Regions from separate parts of the Streptomyces sp. NPDC004838 genome, predicted to be linked through region 3. Evidence: predicted binding sites of a transcription regulator. Region 3 holds the regulator's gene; each other region holds the start of a gene.
What was found. The regulator HrcA, encoded in region 3, represses chaperone genes, less so after heat shock. The targets are predictions, from matches to a motif close to TTNGCACTCNGNNNNNCNGAGTGCNAA.
Positions count from the first base shown of each region.

Region 1: a site for HrcA is predicted at 2,616-2,642, ahead of groES (co-chaperone GroES). Genes of this name have one in related genera too.
Region 2: a site for HrcA is predicted at 3,109-3,135, ahead of groL (chaperonin GroEL). Genes of this name have one in related genera too.

Region 1 covers NZ_JBSGAW010000009.1:67,150-73,505, reverse strand. The annotation lists gene ACWEFL_RS12735 (THUMP-like domain-containing protein) at 1-37, opposite strand, end outside; gene ACWEFL_RS12730 (polysaccharide deacetylase family protein) at 477-1,304, shown strand; gene ACWEFL_RS12725 (hypothetical protein) at 1,612-2,262, shown strand; gene groES (co-chaperone GroES) at 2,789-3,097, shown strand; gene groL (chaperonin GroEL) at 3,252-4,874, shown strand; gene ACWEFL_RS12710 (SDR family NAD(P)-dependent oxidoreductase) at 5,081-5,854, opposite strand; gene ACWEFL_RS12705 (MOSC domain-containing protein) at 5,978-6,356, opposite strand, start outside.
Region 2 covers NZ_JBSGAW010000026.1:65,727-72,082, forward strand. The annotation lists SAM riboswitch class I at 1-139, shown strand, start outside; gene thrC (threonine synthase) at 133-1,542, shown strand; gene ACWEFL_RS26605 (MoaD/ThiS family protein) at 1,562-1,837, shown strand; gene ACWEFL_RS26610 (cold-shock protein) at 2,569-2,772, shown strand; gene groL (chaperonin GroEL) at 3,299-4,921, shown strand; gene ACWEFL_RS26620 (hypothetical protein) at 5,350-5,715, opposite strand; gene ACWEFL_RS26625 (helix-turn-helix transcriptional regulator) at 5,730-6,356, opposite strand, start outside.
Region 3 covers NZ_JBSGAW010000004.1:113,721-120,076, forward strand. The annotation lists gene ACWEFL_RS06610 (nitronate monooxygenase) at 1-331, opposite strand, end outside; gene dnaJ (molecular chaperone DnaJ) at 835-1,971, opposite strand; gene hrcA (heat-inducible transcriptional repressor HrcA) at 1,972-3,000, opposite strand; gene ACWEFL_RS06625 (MBL fold metallo-hydrolase) at 3,270-3,992, shown strand; gene ACWEFL_RS06630 (DUF3097 domain-containing protein) at 4,159-4,971, shown strand; gene hemW (radical SAM family heme chaperone HemW) at 5,162-6,356, opposite strand, start outside.

The DNA.
Region 1 (6,356 bases), on a different contig from region 3:
CGGTGAGGAGGGCGGAGAGGTCGTTCACCCGGTCCATTGTCCATTGTGGGCCAGGTGCCGTCTCCGCTGTGGACCAGGAGGGTCACTCTCCACCGGTGGCCGCGGTGTCGGCCGGGTCCGGCTGATCCGCGCTGACAGGATCCAGCGCCATGCAGCTAGTCAGACAAGCGGGAAAAGCGACGGCCGAGGGCCGGGGTGCCGGGCAGGCAGCCGGTCCGGCGGTCTGTTCGGCAGCCGGACCGGCAGCCGGTCCTGGGGTCGGTTCGGGGGTCGGTTCGGCAGGCGGCCCGGCGAACGAGCGGGACCCTCGGCACACGGTCGGCCACCCTGTCCCCCGGCCACGCGGCCGGCCGACCGGTGCGCGGGCCGCCCGTGGCCGATCGTGCCGCCGCGCCGTCGCGGCAGCCCTTCTCCTGGGCCTCTTCGGCACCGGTTGCGGTGTCATCACCCAGGAAGACAGCGACAGGGTGAAGTCGCTGCCCGGCCAGGAGGTGGAGGCCGATCAGATCGAGGAGGCGGAGAAGGCGGCACAGCAGGCGGGCCCCGCCGGGTCGCTCGCCGCGTATGTGGAGAGGGTCAAACGCCTACAGGCCCAACGTGCCGTCGCGGCGAGAAAGTGGGGGCTGACCAAGACCCCGCTGCCCGCGCCCCAGCCGCCCGCCATCAAACCGACGATCACCACCCGCAAGGGCTTCGAGGTGGCGGATGGCGAGTCCTTGCCACCGGTCTTCACAACGGTGCCGGTGAAGGAGAAGATCGTCTTCCTGACGATCGACGACGGCGCGGAGAAGGATCCCGAGTTCCTCCGGATGATGACGGAGCTCCAGATCCCGTACAGCGCCTTCCTCAGCGACTATGTGATCAACGACAACTACGGCTACTTCCGGCAGATGCGTGACCGAGGCGTCTCCCTGCAGAACCACACCCTCAACCACCGCTATATGCCCGGCCTCTCCTACGACGAGCAGAAGAAGGAGATCTGCGGCCAGCAGGACATCCTGGAGAAGCAGTTCGGCAAGCGACCCCCGCTCTTCCGCCCGCCGTACGGCAACTACAACCGGGAAACCCTGCACGCTGCCCAGTCATGCGGTGTCAAGGCGGTGCCGATCTGGGCCGCCGAGGCGTTCCCCGACCGTATGGAGTGGCGGGAAACGGACCGGGACCTGCATCCCGGCGACATCATCCTCACGCACTTCCGGGGCCGCGGCGCCTGGAAGGGCTCCATGGCCGACATGGTCCGCCAGGTCATGAAGACCGTGACGGACAAGGGGTACGCCGTGGCACGGCTTGAGGACTACGTATGACCTCGCCGCGCCGGAGACCGACGGGCCGGAGACCGACGGGCCGCGACGGGCGGGCCGCGACGGGCGGGCCGCGACCGGTGGGCCGAGCGCACGCGCTGGAGACCGCCGACTCGGCGGATGCCGGCGCACCGGGGGCGGGCGGGTCGGCGGTGTCTGAGCCGATGGTTTGCAAACCGACGGTATGTGAGTCGGCGGTCGGCGCCCCGGAGCGCCGTGTTCCGGGGCCTCGCCTTCCGGAGCGTTGCGCGGCCATGTGTCCCGCTCCGGAGTATCCCGCTCCGGAACGCCCGGTTCCGGAGCGTCGCGCATGAGCCGTGTCCGTCGGCTTCCGGCCGCGCTGGCGGGGCCGTTCGCGGTCGTGCTCGGCGCGCTGCTCGCCTCCACCGCATGCGCGCCGCCGTCCATGGACCCCACCGTGTCCGTGGATCCCATCGAACGGCTCGGCCGCAAGGCGGTCCACCCCGACGCCCCCGCGTCCGTGGCCCGGATCCGGCGGAGCCCCGCGCCGGGGGCGAGTGACTCCGCAGGGCGGGATGCCGGGCAGCACGAGGAACCGGCTGCCGGGCGGGATGCCCAGCCGAGGGCTCCTGGGGCCCGCCCCGCCTCGGCGGGCGACGGCCCCGAGGCCCCGAAGGGTCTCCCCGAGACGGCCCGAGCCCAGCCCGGTTCCGGGGCCGGGGCTTCGGGCGCTCGCCGCGCGCCCCGGAGAGCGCGCCACAAAGCGCCCGCGCCACGCGTCCGCACGCGGCCCGCGCCCGCCCCGGCCCCCACCCCGCGTACGCCCGGACTTCACCCGCCCGCGTTCACCGAATCGACGACGCGCCTGCTGACCCGCCTCCACCGCTTCCGTACGCCTGCCCCCGCTCCTTCACACCCGAAAGCTCCCCCGCGCACCCGCGTGGACACAGAGAACCGGAACGGCGACACAGGCCCGAGCGCCCGCCGGGGCGGCGCATGAGCCGCCTCATAAGTCGCCTCACAAGCCGGCTCACAAGCCGGCTCATGCGCCGTGGCGAGCCGTAGAGCCCCCCCGGCCGGACCTCCAGACCACAGGGACCCCTGAACCATGGAAACCCCATGTCAGCCGAGGCGGAGCCCGGACGTCGCCCACCCCGGCACGGTCAACCCACCTCATCCCGGCCGACCCGCCCCCGGCCGGGTCGCCCGCCCACGGATCGTCGCCACGCCGGACGCCCCGGCAGTTCTCCGCCCCGTCTCGCCCCCGTCTCACCCCCGCCTTCTCCCGGCCCTGTCCCGGCCTGCTTCCGCACCCCTTCCGGCCCCCGCCGGACCCTCGCCACGCCCGCCGCATTGGCACTCCGCTTGACCGAGTGCTAATCGCGGTCATAGTCTCGCCTCTGGCACTCCCCACCGGAGAGTGCCAACACAGCGACGGGCAGGTCCGGCACCCGCGACGACGGATCCACCTGGTCGCCACCTCAGACAGTTAACCCCGTGAGATCTCCGAAGGGGGAGGTCGGATCGTGACGACCGCCAGCTCCAAGGTTGCCATCAAGCCGCTTGAGGACCGCATCGTGGTCCAGCCGCTCGACGCCGAGCAGACCACGGCCTCCGGCCTGGTCATCCCGGACACTGCGAAGGAGAAGCCCCAGGAGGGCGTCGTCCTCGCCGTCGGTCCGGGTCGCTTCGAGAACGGCGAGCGCCTGCCGCTCGACGTGAAGACCGGCGACGTCGTGCTCTACAGCAAGTACGGCGGCACCGAGGTCAAGTACAACGGCGAGGAGTACCTCGTCCTCTCGGCCCGCGACGTGCTCGCGATCGTCGAGAAGTAGTCGAAGGGGAAGCACGGGTTTCCCGGGGCTCGCTCCGGACGACCCGCGCTCTTCGTACTCCGTTTTGTCTTGAACCGCGCCCCTGGCCCCCGCTGACTCTCATAACCGGGCGCTGGGGGCGCGGTTCGTATCAGAAGAGGACAGAGAAGCTCTCATGGCGAAGATTCTGAAGTTCGACGAGGACGCCCGTCGCGCCCTCGAGCGCGGCGTCAACAAGCTTGCCGACACGGTCAAGGTGACGATCGGCCCCCGCGGCCGCAATGTCGTCATCGACAAGAAGTTCGGCGCTCCCACCATCACCAACGACGGTGTCACGATCGCCCGCGAGGTCGAACTCGACGACCCGTACGAGAACCTCGGCGCCCAGCTGGTGAAGGAGGTGGCGACCAAGACCAACGACATCGCGGGTGACGGCACCACCACCGCCACCGTGCTGGCCCAGGCGCTGGTCCGCGAGGGTCTGCGCAACGTCGCAGCAGGCGCCTCCCCGGCCGCCCTGAAGAAGGGCATCGACTCCGCCGTCAAGGCCGTCTCCGACGAGCTGCTCGCGACCGCGCGTCCCATCGAGGACAAGGCCGACATCGCCGCCGTCGCCGCGCTCTCCGCTCAGGACCAGCAGGTCGGTGAGCTGATCGGCGAGGCCATGGACAAGGTCGGCAAGGACGGTGTCATCACCGTCGAGGAGTCCAACACCTTCGGTCTGGAGCTGGACTTCACCGAGGGCATGGCCTTCGACAAGGGCTACCTCTCCCCGTACATGGTGACCGACCAGGAGCGTATGGAGGCCGTCCTCGACGACCCGTACATCCTGATCAACCAGGGCAAGATCTCCTCCATCCAGGACCTCCTGCCGCTGCTGGAGAAGGTCATCCAGTCGGGTGGCTCCAAGCCGCTGCTGATCATCGCCGAGGACGTCGAGGGCGAGGCCCTGTCGACGCTCGTCGTCAACAAGATCCGCGGCACGTTCAACGCCGTGGCCGTCAAGGCCCCCGGATTCGGCGACCGCCGCAAGGCGATGCTCCAGGACATGGCCACCCTCACCGGTGCCACCGTCATCGCCGAGGAGGTCGGCCTCAAGCTCGACCAGGCCGGTCTGGACGTGCTGGGCACCGCCCGTCGCGTGACCATCACCAAGGACGACACCGTCATCGTCGACGGCGGCGGCGACTCCGCCGACGTCGCGGGGCGTGTCAACCAGATCAAGGCCGAGATCGAGGCCACGGACTCCGACTGGGACCGCGAGAAGCTCCAGGAGCGCCTCGCGAAGCTGGCCGGCGGCGTGTGCGTGATCAAGGTCGGCGCCGCCACCGAGGTGGAGCTCAAGGAGAAGAAGCACCGTCTGGAGGACGCCATCTCCGCGACCCGCGCCGCGGTCGAGGAGGGCATCGTCTCCGGTGGTGGCTCCGCGCTCGTCCACGCCGTCAAGGTGCTGGACGGCAACCTCGGCAAGGAGGGCGACGAGGCCACCGGTGTCGCCGTCGTCCGCCGCGCCGCCGTCGAGCCGCTGCGCTGGATCGCCGAGAACGCCGGCCTCGAGGGCTACGTCATCACCTCCAAGGTGGCGGAGCTGGACAAGGGCCAGGGCTTCAACGCCGCGACCGGCGAGTACGGCGACCTGGTGAAGGCCGGTGTCATCGACCCGGTCAAGGTCACCCGCTCCGCGCTGGAGAACGCCGCGTCCATCGCCTCCCTGCTGCTCACGACCGAGACCCTGGTCGTCGAGAAGCCGGCCGAGGAAGAGGCCGACGCGGGCCACGGCCACGGTCACGCCCACTGACCCGGTACGCCAACGGCTGAGCCCGGTGCCCCCGTCGCGGGGGCACCGGGCTCGCTGTCTTCGAGACCCCCGCCCGCGGGCCCGCGCTGCTTCCACACCGCGCCGACGCCTCCGAACCGGCGGCTCACGCCCCTCGCACCGGACCCCGCCCGCCGGGCCGGCGTCATCGACCCGGGGCGCGGACCTGCCAGAGGCTCACCGCGGGCTCACCGCGGGCCGTACTTGCGCCCTGTGCTCGAGGTGACTCCGCCCAGCACTCCGCGCGGCGCCAGCTTCGCCATCCCCAGCAGCGCCTTGTAGCGGGCGTCCGGGATGGAGACCTGCTTCCCACGCGCCAGGTCCGTCAGCGCGGCCTCCACCACCTTGTCCGCGTCGAGCCACATCCAGCCCGGGATCTTGTCCGTCCCGATCCCGGCCCGCCGGTGGAACTCGGTGCGTACGAATCCGGGGCACAGGGCCATCAGCCGCACGCCCGACCCCGCCAGGTCCCGTGCGACGCCCTGGGTGAACTGCACCACCCACGCCTTGGACGCCCCGTAGGTGCCGCGAGGGAGGAAGGCCGCCGCCGACGCCACATTGACCACGCCACCCCGGCCGCGTTCGCGCATCGGCTCCGCCGCAGCCGCGGTGAGCCGCAGCACGGCCTCGCAGTGGACCTTCAGCATCATCAGCTCATCGGCCATGGACACCTCCAGGAAGTGCCCCTTGTTGCCGAAGCCCGCGTTGTTGACCAGCAGATCCACCGGATGCCTGCGGTCCGCGAGCCGTCGTTCGACCGCCGCGATCCCGTTGTCCCGCGACAGATCGGCGGTCAGCACCTCCGCCTCGATGCCGTGCCGGTCGTGGAGTTCGGTGGCCTGCTCCTGCAGCCGCTTGGTGTCGCGGGCCACCAGGACCAGGTTGCGTCCATCGGCGGCGAGCCGCCGCGCGAACGCGGCACCGATGCCCGCGGTCGCTCCCGTAATCAGTGCAGTCGTCATAGGCGGCACGTTAGTGCCCCGCGCGTGCCCCGCGTACGACTCCGGCGTACGCGGGCCGCCCGCCCGCCGCCCCGTACCGAACGGCCCCATCCCCCCAGGGGGACCGGTCGCCCACCGCGAGACCTACAGCGGGAGGCGGCGGTCCCCGTGCTTCCGCAGGTAGTCGTGCGCCTTCGCCGCCAGCAGGGGGTGCAGCGCGTCGCCCGCCGCGAGCACCGACGGCAGCAGTTCCCGCTGGGTGCTGGCGGCGCGGAACGCCATGGAGACCGTCACCTCGTGGTCCGGCCGGTGCACGATCTCGATCGGGTCGCCCGCGCGGATCTCACCGGGCTCGACGACCCTGAAGTACGCGCCGGGCTCGGCCTGCTGGGTGAAGCGCTTGACCCAGCCCTTCTCACCCAGCCAGCCCGCGAACGTACGGCACGGAACGCGGCCGTTCGTCACCTCCAGCACCAGCTCCCCGCCGATGCGCCAGCGCTCGCCGATCCTGGCCCCGCTCACA
Region 2 (6,356 bases), on a different contig from region 3:
AGGGGCAGAGGGATACGGCCCGTAGAAGCCCCGGCAACCCTCCAGCCGGTCTCCGACGCGTTCAGCGCTCGCGAGGCTCCCGGCTCGGGAAGGTGCCAAATCCGTCTCATGGCGAGATGCGCCATGAGGAAGATGAGGAGAAAGGGCCTCGCCTCCATGGCTGCGCAGACCGTCGCAAGTACCTCGAACACCGGCAACGCCGACATCCCGGACAGTGCGGGTAATACGGAAAACGCCGGCAACACCAGCGGTACCGGCAACACCGACAGCTCCGCCACGCCCGGCACGCCCCCCGATCTCGGCCCCGCCGCCGCCCTCTCCTGTCGCGAGTGCGGAGAGCGCTTCGCCCTCGGCCCGATCTTCGCCTGCGCCTCCTGTTTCGGCCCGCTGGAAGTCGCGTACGACCTGCCGACGGGCGACCCCGAGGGACTGCGGAAGCGGATCGAGGCCGGCCCCGAGAACATCTGGCGGTACGCGCCCCTGCTGCCCGTCCCCGCCGACGTGGCGGAGAAGCCCAGCCTCAACCCCGGCTTCACCAAGCTCGTCAAGGCCGACAACCTCGCCCGCGAACTGGGCGTCACCGGCGGCCTGTACGTCAAGGACGACTCCGGCAACCCGACGCACTCCTTCAAGGACCGTGTCGTCGCCATCGCCGTCGAGGCCGCCCGCGCCTTCGGGTTCACCACCCTCTCCTGCTCCTCCACCGGCAACCTCGCGGGCGCGGTCGGCGCCGCCGCGGCCCGCGCCGGCTTCCGCTCCTGCGTCTTCATCCCGCACGACCTCGAGCAGGGCAAGGTCGTCATGGCCGCCGTCTACGGCGGCGAACTGGTCGGCATCGAGGGCAACTACGACGATGTGAACCGCTTCTGCTCCGAACTGATCGGCGACCCGCTCGGCGAGGGCTGGGGCTTCGTCAACGTCAACCTCCGCCCGTACTACGGAGAGGGCTCCAAGACCCTCGCGTACGAGATCTGCGAACAGCTCGGCTGGCGCATCCCCGATCAGATCGTGATCCCGGTCGCCTCCGGCTCCCAGCTCACCAAGATCGACAAGGGGCTCCAGGAGCTGATCAAGCTCGGCCTGGTCGAGGAGAAGCCCTACCGGATCATCGGCGCGCAGGCCGAGGGCTGCTCACCGGTCTCCGCCGCCTACAAGGCCGGCCATGACGTCGTACGGCCGGTCAAGCCCGACACCATCGTCAAGTCGCTCGCCATCGGCAACCCCGCCGACGGCCCCTATGTGCTGGACATCGCCCGCCGCACGGGCGGCGTGGTCGAGGACGTCGACGACGAGGAAGTCGTCGCCGCGATCAAGCTGCTGGCCCAGACCGAGGGCATCTTCGCCGAGACCGCGGGCGGGGTGACGGTCGGAGTGACGAAGAAGCTGCTCGACGCGGGCGTGCTCGACCCCGCGCTCACCACCGTCGTCCTCAACACCGGCGACGGCCTCAAGACCCTGGACGCGGTAGCACCGACCACCGGTCCCACGGCGACCATCCGACCGAGCCTGGACGCCTTCCGCGACGCGGGCCTGGCCAACTGACCCCCTGGAGATCCGAAGAATGAGCGTCAACGTCCGCATCCCGACCATCCTCCGCACCTACACCGGCGGCAAGTCCGAGGTCCCGGCCGAGGGCACGACCCTCGCCGAGGTCATCGCCGACCTGGACAAGAACCACAACGGCATCGCCGCACGCGTCCTGGACGACGAGGGCAAGCTGCGCCGCTTCGTCAACGTGTACGTCAACGACGACGACGTCCGCTTCGAGCAGGGCCTGGCGACGGAGACGCCGGACGGCGCCGGGATCTCCATCATCCCCGCGGTCGCCGGCGGCTGAGCCCTTCCCGGCCTCCGGAGCCCTCCCCGGCCTCCTGGGGCCCGGCCTCCGGAGCCCTTCCCGGCCTCCGGAGCCCTCCCCGGCCTCCTGGGGCCCGGCCTCCGGAGCCCTCGCCGGCCCTCTGGCGGCCGGCCTCCGGCACTCCGGCCCGGAACCCCGGCGGCCGGCCTCCGGAACCCAGGAGGCCGGGCCCCGGAAACCCCGGTCGCGGGGCCCTCGGACCCCGGTCGCCGGGCCTCCGGCAGGGCCCCTGCGACGGCCCTTCGACCGCCCCGCGACTAACGAAGAGTCCTTTACGCAGAGTCATTGCGATTGCCCCCTCCGTGAGACATCCGGAGGGGGCAATTCTGCATGGTTGAGCACGCTACAGTTGGGGAACGCCCCACCGCCGCTCGCGTCGACCGCCCGCGAGATCGCGCCCCGGCACGATAAGAAGCAGCCAAAGTGTCGTAGCCCTTTGTCTCATAAGTTCCCTTTGTCTGGCCTGATTTGCCCCGGAATTTCTTGAATTCCGGTCAATTACCCGATCGTAGGTTCCCGGAAATCTCGTCCCATTGCCCTGTTGCAGAGGGCAGTTGGGCAGATACATTCAGCCGCGGTCGACGCGTTCCGGCGCACACCTGTGAGGTCTCCCCCCGTCAGCGGCGGGCGGGATAGCTACGTCGGGTGAGGTATGACCCGGGTCCGCGAGGTGCGGTCCTGCGCAAGGGCCAGTAATAGGGGAGTTAGGCATGGCTCAGGGCACCGTCAAGTGGTTCAACGCGGAGAAGGGGTACGGCTTCATCGCGGTCGACGGTGGTGCGGATGTTTTCGTCCACTACAGCGCGATCCAGATGGACGGTTACCGCACCCTGGAGGAGGGTCAGCGAGTCGAGTTCGAGATCTCGCAGGGACAGAAGGGCCCGCAGGCCGACATGGTCAAACTCGCGGTCTGAGTCCCGATCCCGGACGCGCTCGGCATTCCGACGCGCTTTCACGCAGGTGGGGTCCGCATCCCGGTCAGGGGTGCGGGCCCCATGTGCGTGCAGGGGGCGTACGGGTCCCTGTGAGGCGCGGTACGGGACCGGTCCCGTACAGACTGGCGGCGCGCGGGTCCGTCCGTACGAGAGGCGCACGGGTCCGTCCGTACGAGAGGCGTGCTGGGTCGGGTCCGGGTCCGTACAGGTGTGCCCGGCGCGATGCCCCGCGGGAAGGCCGCGCCCGACTTCCTCCGCGCTCCCGCCCTCGCACCCGGACGCCGTCTCGGTCAAGCCCTCGGCTCAGCGGAGGCGCTTGCACTCACAGGGGTCGAGTGCTAATCATTGGCGTTAGCACTCTCAGGCTGAGAGTGCTTACCAAGGATCGGGTCGGTGAGGCCCGCACGCCATGTGGCACAAGGAAGCCGCACGGTGGGCAGGCCGTCCGTCGCGGGCATCAGCGCGGTCCGAGAGCTTCCCACCCAGTCCGTGGAGGACACTTCACATGGCAAAGATCATCGCGTTCGACGAGGAGGCACGGCGCGGTCTCGAGCGCGGGATGAACCAGCTCGCCGACGCCGTCAAGGTCACCCTTGGCCCCAAGGGCCGGAACGTCGTCCTCGAGAAGAAGTGGGGCGCCCCCACGATCACCAACGATGGTGTTTCCATCGCCAAGGAGATCGAGCTCGAGGACCCGTACGAGAAGATCGGCGCCGAGCTGGTCAAGGAGGTCGCCAAGAAGACGGACGACGTCGCCGGTGACGGTACGACCACCGCGACCGTCCTCGCCCAGGCGCTCGTCCGCGAGGGTCTGCGCAACGTCGCCGCCGGCGCCAACCCGATGGCCCTCAAGCGCGGCATCGAGAAGGCCGTCGAGGCCGTCTCCGGTGCCCTCCTCGAGCAGGCCAAGGACGTGGAGACCAAGGAGCAGATCGCTTCCACCGCCTCCATCTCCGCCGGTGACGTCCAGATCGGCGAGCTGATCGCCGAGGCCATGGACAAGGTCGGCAAGGAAGGCGTCATCACCGTCGAGGAGTCCCAGACCTTCGGGCTGGAGCTTGAGCTCACCGAGGGCATGCGCTTCGACAAGGGCTACATCTCGGCGTACTTCGCCACCGACATGGAGCGTATGGAGGCGTCCCTGGACGACCCGTACATCCTCGTCGTCAACTCCAAGATCTCCTCGGTCAAGGACCTGCTCCCGCTGCTGGAGAAGGTCATGCAGTCGGGCAAGCCCCTGCTGATCATCGCCGAGGACGTCGAGGCCGAGGCCCTGTCCACGCTGATCGTCAACAAGATCCGCGGCACCTTCAAGTCCGTCGCCGTCAAGGCCCCGGGCTTCGGCGACCGCCGCAAGGCGATGCTGAACGACATCGCCATCCTCACCGGCGGCACGGTCATCTCCGAAGAGGTCGGCCTCAAGCTGGAGAACGCGGGCCTGGACCTCCTCGGCCGCGCCCGCAAGGTCGTCATCACCAAGGACGAGACCACGATCGTCGACGGCGCCGGTGACAGCGACCAGGTCGCCGGCCGGGTCAACCAGATCCGCGCCGAGATCGAGAACTCCGACTCGGACTACGACCGCGAGAAGCTCCAGGAGCGCCTCGCGAAGCTGGCCGGCGGCGTGGCCGTCATCAAGGCCGGCGCGGCGACCGAGGTCGAGCTCAAGGAGCGCAAGCACCGCATCGAGGACGCCGTTCGCAACGCGAAGGCGGCCGTCGAAGAGGGCATCGTCGCCGGTGGTGGCGTGGCCCTGCTCCAGGCTTCCTCGGTCTTCGAGAAGCTGGAGCTGACCGGCGACGAGGCGACCGGCGCCAACGCCGTGAAGCTCGCGCTGGAGGCCCCGCTCAAGCAGATCGCCGTCAACGGCGGCCTTGAGGGCGGCGTCGTGGTGGAGAAGGTCCGCAACCTCACCCCCGGTCACGGCCTCAACGCCGCGTCCGGCGAGTACGTGGACATGATCGCCGAGGGCATTCTCGACCCGGCGAAGGTGACCCGCTCGGCGCTGCAGAACGCCGCGTCGATCGCCGCGCTCTTCCTCACCACCGAGGCCGTCATCGCCGACAAGCCGGAGAAGGCCGCCGCGGCCGCTCCGGGCGGTATGCCGGGCGGTGACATGGACTTCTGATCCCCTTCCGGGATCGGCGGACCATCGCGCGACCGAACGCGGGGCCGACCCGTGGCACAGGCCGACCGACCACCGGTCGGCCGAGTGCCGGGCCGGCTCGGCGCGAGGCCGCGCGTGCACCACAGACACAAGAGCACATACGAAGGGCGGCACCCCACTCCCAGGGGGTGCCGCCCTTCGGCATGTGCGGAGGCCCATCCCGACGCGCACCTCACCGACTTGGAGTACGCGGTCGAAGTGCTATGGCGTCTGACACAAGGCCCCGAGAAAGCGCCCTGAATCCGCGAAGGGCCGCTCAGACCGGACCGCATCGCGCCTGGTCCACAGGGTTCAGGGCGGCCTGCGACCCAGCCGGTCGACCCCTCGGCATACGAGCCGGGCTCGCAGCATGAGAATCCCCGCCGCAAGGAAGCGCGGCGGGGCGGTCATCAGCTCAGCGCCTTCTCGATCGCCTCGAAGATGTCGGCGTCGGTCTCCTGCTGCCAGGAGGGCAGGTCGGACCAGTCGGCCACGTAGCCGGGCTTCGGGTCCTCGAAGTGCTTGAACATCTGGGCCGTCCAGCACGTCGCGACGAACCGGCTCTTCTGCTCGCGGGACAGCCTCGACGTGTGGCTGCCGCTGATCTCGATGAACTGCCGGACCTGGTCGTAGACCGACCCCGCGGCCTCACGCTCCCACTGAGGGGTGTCTTCCCACGGGGTCACATAGCCGGCCTTCGGCTCGCCGGGGAAGTGCTGGTGCACTCCCGTGATCCAGGCTTCCCGGAACAGTCGTGCACCCTCGGTCTGCGACATGCCTACCTCTCTCGTCACGGCGTGCTCAGCGTGGCGATCTCCGCCCCCAGCTCCGCCACGCGGTGGTCCCGGCGCAGGGGGCCGAACTCGTCGCACAGGGCTCGGAGTCTACGGGCGACGTACCCGGACGCGGAGGCTCGGGCCAGGGCAGTGGCTTCCCTGCCGTACGCCACAACCTGCTCCGGATCCCGCCGCTTCGCGCCGATGGCGGCCAGGTCGGTGAGCACTGCTCCGCGTCGCCGGTACGACTGCCCGGGTGCCAGGGCTGTCTGCTCCAGGGCATCCGTCAAGGTGTTCTCCGCCAGGTCGAGACGGCCGAGCTGTACGTAGCGCGATCCCCGTTCCTCAGCCAGCCGCGCGCCGTCGAACCGAAGCCATCCGCTGTTGACGCAGTCCGCGGTGAGGTCGCGGACGGTCTCCGCCTGATCCATCGCGCGCTCGCACGCGTCTAGGTCGCCGAGGCCGGCGTATGCCTCGGCTTGGACGGAAGCGACCCAATGTCGAGTCGAGAGGTTGCTGTCCCCCCGGCTGGCCAGTCGCTCCGCCGCGCCGAGTATCTGCGCTGCCTGGCGGTAGCGCTGCTCGGACATTTCTACGTAGGCGTGGCGGACGAGCGCGCATGCCCACAGGTCGTACGCCTC
Region 3 (6,356 bases):
ACTCCGGGTCGCCGAGGGGGGTCCCGTACCAGGACACCTCGCCTCCGAGCTGCTGCCGGTAGACCTCCACGGCCGCGGGGTCGGCGGGCTGGAGCTGGGGCATGAAGAGATTCACGCCGAAGGGCCGTCCCGTGAGCCCGCGAATCTGTTTGATCTCCTGGTACATCCCGTCCGCCGTCTTGTACCCGGCAGCGAGGAAACCGAGCCCACCGGCCTCGGAGACGGCCGCGGCGAGCTGCGGACACGAGGTGCCGCCCGCCATGGGGGCCTGCACGATCGGATACCGGCAGAGGTCGGACAGTGCAGAGGACGCGGGGGGCGCGGAGGACATGCAGGCATCGTCCCACCGTCCACCCGCTACCGCCGAATCGGGCGGAGCGGGTGTACGGCGGCACGTCGACCCGCTCGGCGCGGCGGGCCCGCGGGGTCGTCGGCTCCCCGGAATCGGGGGCCTGCCGGAACGCGTGGATCGCCGGACGCGACGACTGTCGGGGCCAGACGGCGGACGCGCCGACCGCCGCGATACGGCGGTCACCGGGACGCGGCAGCCTCCGGGACTGGTCCACTGCCAGACGCGGCCACCTCCGGGACGCGGCAACCTCCGGGACTGATCCACTGCCGGGCGCGGCCGCCTCCGGGGCGGACCCACTGCCGGGCGCGGCGACCACCGTGCCAACAGGGCTCGCCTGCCCGGCAGGGCCCACGTACGGGACACGGCAGTCAGCAAGACGCGCCGACGGCCGGGACGGCCGCCTCCGGGAGAGACCCACTGCCGTGCCCGGCAGGGCCACCGTGCGGCAGGGCCTCGCCTGCCCGACAGCGCCCGCGTCCGGGCTAGCGGCCGTTGAACGCGTCCTTCAGCCGGGAGAACAACCCCTGCTGTCCCGGCTGGAACTGACCCATGGGCCGTTCCTCGCCCCTCAGCTTCGCCAGCTCCCGCAGCAGCCGCTCCTGCTCCGCGTCCAGCTTCGCGGGCGTCACCACCTCGACGTGGACGATCAGGTCACCGCGTCCGCCGCCCCGAAGGTGGGTGATGCCGAGCCCGTGCAGCGGGATCGACTGGCCGGACTGGGTGCCCGGCCGGATGTCGATCTCCTCCACGCCGTCGAGCGTCTCCAGCGGCACCTTGGTGCCGAGTGCGGCGGCCGTCATCGGGATCGTCACCGTGCAGTGCAGATCGTCGCCACGGCGCTGGAACGTCGGGTGCGGCAGCTCGTGGATCTCCACGTACAGATCACCGGCGGGCCCGCCGCCGGGGCCGACCTCGCCCTCGCCACCGAGCTGGATCCGCGTCCCGTTGTCGACACCGGCCGGGATCTTCACGGTCAGCGTCCGGCGCGAGCGGACCCGGCCGTCACCGGCGCACTCCGGACACGGCGTGGGGACGACGGTTCCGAAGCCCTGGCACTGCGGGCAGGGGCGGGAGGTCATGACCTGGCCCAGGAAGGACCGCGTCACCTGCGAGACCTCGCCACGGCCACGGCACATGTCACACGTCTGCGCCGAGGTTCCGGGAGCCGCGCCCTCGCCGCTGCACGTCGTACAGACGACGGCCGTGTCGACCTGGATGTCCTTCGTCGTGCCGAAGGCGGCCTCGTTGAGCTCGATCTCCAGCCGGATCATGGCGTCCTGGCCGCGCCGGGTCCGCGAGCGCGGCCCGCGCTGGGACGCCGTGCCGAAGAACGCGTCCATGATGTCCGAGAAGTTCCCGAAACCGCCGGCACCGCCGAAGCCCGCTCCGGCACCGCCCGCCTGGGACAGCGGGTCGCCGCCGAGGTCGTAGACCTGCTTCTTCTGCGGGTCCGACAACACCTCGTACGCGGCGTTGATCTCCTTGAACCGCTCCTGTGTCTTCGGATCGGGATTGACATCCGGATGGAGCTCACGCGCGAGCCGTCGGAATGCCTTCTTGATCTCGTCCTGCGATGCGTCGCGGCGCACGCCGAGTACGGCGTAGTAGTCCGTGGCCACTTACGACTCCGCCAGGATCTGTCCGACGTAACGTGCCACTGCGCGTACCGCTCCCATCGTTCCGGGGTAGTCCATGCGGGTCGGTCCGACCACGCCGAGTTTGGCGACTGCCTCGTCGCCCGAACCGTAGCCGACGGCGACCACGGACGTTGAGTTGAGACCCTCGTGGGCGTTCTCGTGACCGATGCTCACGGTGAGGCCCGTACCGCCCGATTCCTTGGCCTCGCCGAGGAGCTTGAGGAGAACGACATGTTCCTCCAGCGCCTCCAGCACCGGCCTGATGGTCAGCGGGAAGTCATGTCCGAAGCGGGTCAGATTGGCGGTGCCGCCGATCATCAGCCGCTCCTCGGTCTCCTCGACGAGGGTTTCGAGGAGAGTGGAGAGCACGGTCGAGACCGTGCCCCGGTCCTCCGGCTCTTCGAACGAGTCGGGAAGATCCTGCACCAATTGCGGCACATCCGCGAAACGGCGTCCCACGACCCGGCTGTTCAGCCGGGCCCGCAGATCGGCGAGCGGGACGTCGCCGAAGGGCGCGGGACAGTCGATCAGGCGCTGCTCGACCCGTCCCGTGTCCGTGATCAGTACGAGCATCAGCCGGGCGGGCGCGAGGGACAGCAGCTCCACGTGCCGGACCGTGGACCGGGTCAGCGAGGGGTACTGGACGATCGCGACCTGCCTGGTCAGCTGTGCCAGCAGCCGTACCGTACGCCCGACGACGTCGTCGAGGTCGACGGCTCCGTCCAGAAAGTTCTGGATGGCACGGCGCTCCGGCGAGGAGAGGGGCTTGACCCCGGCGAGCCTGTCGACGAAGAGACGGTATCCCTTGTCGGTGGGGATCCGGCCGGCACTGGTGTGCGGCTGGGCGATGAACCCCTCGTCCTCCAGCACCGCCATGTCGTTGCGGACGGTGGCGGGGGAGACCCCGAGCTTGTGACGCTCGGTGAGTGCCTTGGAGCCGACGGGCTCCTCGGTTCCGACATAGTCCTGGACGATGGCGCGCAGCACTTCGAGTCTGCGTTCGCTGAGCATGGCGCACACCTCCAGCTGTTGTCCCTGGGTCGTTCTCCGGTCACTGCCTGGCACTCAACGTGCCCGAGTGCCAGGATTTTCCCGTGCCAGTGTACGGCTGCGGGGTACACCGCTAGCAAGGGCGACCGGCCACCCTACCGTGCGGTCGTCTCCGTATTCGAACGGGCCTCTGCCTGGCGCTTCACCTGGGACTCCGCCGGGCTCTTCCCGTGGGCTCCGCCGAGCCCCGCGCCTGTGCCTCTGTCCGGGTCTGCTATTAGCGTCGCCGTATGGACGTCCGTTGGGAAGAGTTCGGCTGGGAGCGACTGGCCGAGGGGGTGGGCCGGCGCCGGCTGCCGGGCTGGGACGCGACCTGCGGCCTGATCGTCGGCGCACACGGCGCACTGCTGTACGACACGGGTTCCACCCTCCGGGAGGGCGCCGAACTCCGCGCCCAGGCCGAGTCGCTGCTCTCCGGCCGCCGGGTCACGCATATCGCGCTGAGCCATCCGCACTTCGACCATGTGATGGGCACGGCGGCGTTCGCCGGGGCGGAGGTGTACGGCGCGGCGGGCGTCGGCGCGCTGCTGCGGCGGGAGCGGGAGGCGCTGCGCGCCGACGCCGTACGGCATGGCGTGCCCGCGGACGAGGCGGAGTCGGCGGCACAGTCGCTGGTGGCCCCGGCGCATCCGGTCTCCGGCGAGAGGACGCTCGATCTCGGCGGCCGCCGGGTGCTGCTGGCGAATGCGGGCCCCGGCCATACGGGCCACGATCTCGTGGCCCTGGTGCCGGGGAGCCCCGCGGTCGTGTTCTGCGGCGATCTGGTGGAGGAGTCCGGCGAGCCGCAGGCGGGCCCGGACGCGGTCCCGTCCCGCTGGCCCGCCGCGCTGGACCGGCTGCTCGGTCTGGGCGGCGAGGACGCGGCGTATGTGCCGGGGCACGGGGCGGTGGTGGACGCGGGGTTCGTCCGGGCGCAGCGCGACGCGCTGGCGGAGCGTTTCGGGGCGGGGTAGGGAACCGGGTTCGGGGGACGCGGGTTCGGTTCCGGTGACACGGGTTCTGGGATGCGGGTTCAGAGCGATGCGGGTTCAGAGCGATGCGGGCACGGGGAAGCGGGCCCGGGAGAACTTCGGCGCGGGGGAAGCGGGGTCGGGGGGATGGGCACAGCAGAATGGGCCCATGCGCAGCTACAGCCCTGATCTGACGCCCCCTTGGAAGAAGTCGGCCCCGGTTCCCGAGGTCTCCGCCGATCCCGGTCTGGTCGTGGAGGAGGTCGCCACGGGCTTCTGCGGTGCGGTGATCCGCTGCGAGGCGGGGACGGTGACCCTGGAGGACCGTTTCGGCAAGCACCGGGTCTTCCCGCTGGATCCGCGCGGCTTTCTCCTGGAGGGCAGGGTGGTGACTCTGATCCGCCCGTCCACGGCCCGCTCCGCGCCGTCCAGGACCGCCTCGGGATCGGTCGCGGTGCCGGGAGCGCGGGCACGGGTGGCCCGCGCCGGGCGGATCTATGTGGAGGGCCGGCACGACGCGGAGCTCGTCGAGCGGGTCTGGGGCGACGATCTCCGTATCGAGGGCGTGGTCGTCGAGTATCTGGAAGGCATCGACGACCTTCCCTCGATCGTCGCCGACTTCTCCCCCGGCCCCGACGCCCGCCTCGGCGTCCTGGTGGACCATCTGGTGGACGGTTCGAAGGAGTCCCGTATCGCGGCCTCGGTGACCGATCCGTACGTCCTGGTCGCGGGCCACCCCTACATCGACGTCTGGGAGGCGGTGAAGCCGTCCTCCGTGGGCATCCCGGCGTGGCCTTCGGTCCCGCGCGGCCAGGACTGGAAGACGGGCGTGTGCAGGGCCCTCGGCTGGCCCGAGAACACGGGCGTCGCCTGGCAGCACATCCTGTCGAAGGTGGGGTCCTACCGCGATCTGGAGCCCGAGCTCCTGGGACGCGTGGAGGAGCTGATCGACTTTGTGACGGTGGAGGACGGGGACGGGTGAGGGACGCGTCCCGCAGGGGTGCCTGACCCACGGGGGCAGCGGGGCACGGGAGCGGCGAGGGAGAGACGGGCCGGAGGCGCGACGGGGCGGGCCTGCGAGAGGCGGGGCGGCGCGGGAGGGGCCAGGACGCGAGAGGGCGGCGGCGTGGAAGGGGCCAGACGTCCGGGAGAAGCCCCGCGACGGGGCGGCCTCAGTCCACCAGCCCCCGCACCACCCCGTCCGCCAGCAGCCGCCCGCGCAGCGTCAGGACCGCGCGCCCGTCGTCGTACGGCGAGGGCTCCAGCAGACCGCCCGCAAGGGCGGACCGTGCGGCCTCCAGCCCCGCGGGCCTCAGCAGGGCGAGCGGGACGCCGTCCCGGAGCCGTAGCTCCAGCAGGATCCGCTCCACACGGCGGTCCTCCGCCGTGAGGAGTTCCCGGCCAGCCCCCGGCGACCGCCCGGCCGCCAGCGCCTGCGCGTACGCGCCCGGATGCTTCACATTCCACCACCGCACCCCGCCCACATGGCTGTGTGCGCCGGGGCCCGCGCCCCACCAGTCCGCACCACGCCAGTACAGCTCGTTGTGCAGACACCGGCCGGCCTCCGAGGTGGCCCAGTTGGAGACCTCGTACCAGGAGAAGCCCGCGTCCGTGAGGACGGAGTCCGCGATCAGATAGCGGTCCGCGTGGACGTCGTCGTCGGTCATGGGCACCTCGCCCCGCCGGATCCGCCGCGCCAGCCGGGTGCCTTCCTCCACGATGAGCGCGTACGCGGAGACATGGTCCGGCCCCGCCCCCACCGCGGCCGTCAGGGAGGCGCGCCAGTCGTCGTCGCTCTCCCCCGGCGTGCCGTAGATCAGGTCGAGGTTCACATGGTCGAAGCCCGCCTCGCGCGCCTCGGCGACGCATGCCTCCGGGCGGCCGGGCGTATGGGTGCGGTCGAGCACCTTCAGCACATGCCGGCGCGCGCTCTGCATCCCGAAGGAGATCCGGTTGAAGCCCCCCGCCCGCAGTTCCGCCAGATACTCCGGACCGACAGATTCCGGATTGGCCTCGGTGGTGATCTCCGCACCGTCCGCGAGCCCGAACTCCGTCCGTACGACGTCGAGCGCGGCCACCAGATCCGCCGCGGCGAGCAGCGTCGGCGTACCGCCTCCGACGAAGACGGTCCGCACGGCGCGCGGGTCGTCGCCGAGGACCTTGCGCGCCAGCCGGACCTCGTCCGCGAGGATCGCGGCGTAGTTGTCGCGCGAGGCGAGGACACCGCCGGAGCCGCGCAGCTCGGTCGCGGTGTAGGTGTTGAAGTCGCAGTAGCCGCAGCGCGTGGCGCAGTACGGCACATGCAGATAGAAGGCGAGGGGCCGGTCACCGGCCCCGTCGAGGGCGGACGCGGGCAGCGCCCCGTCC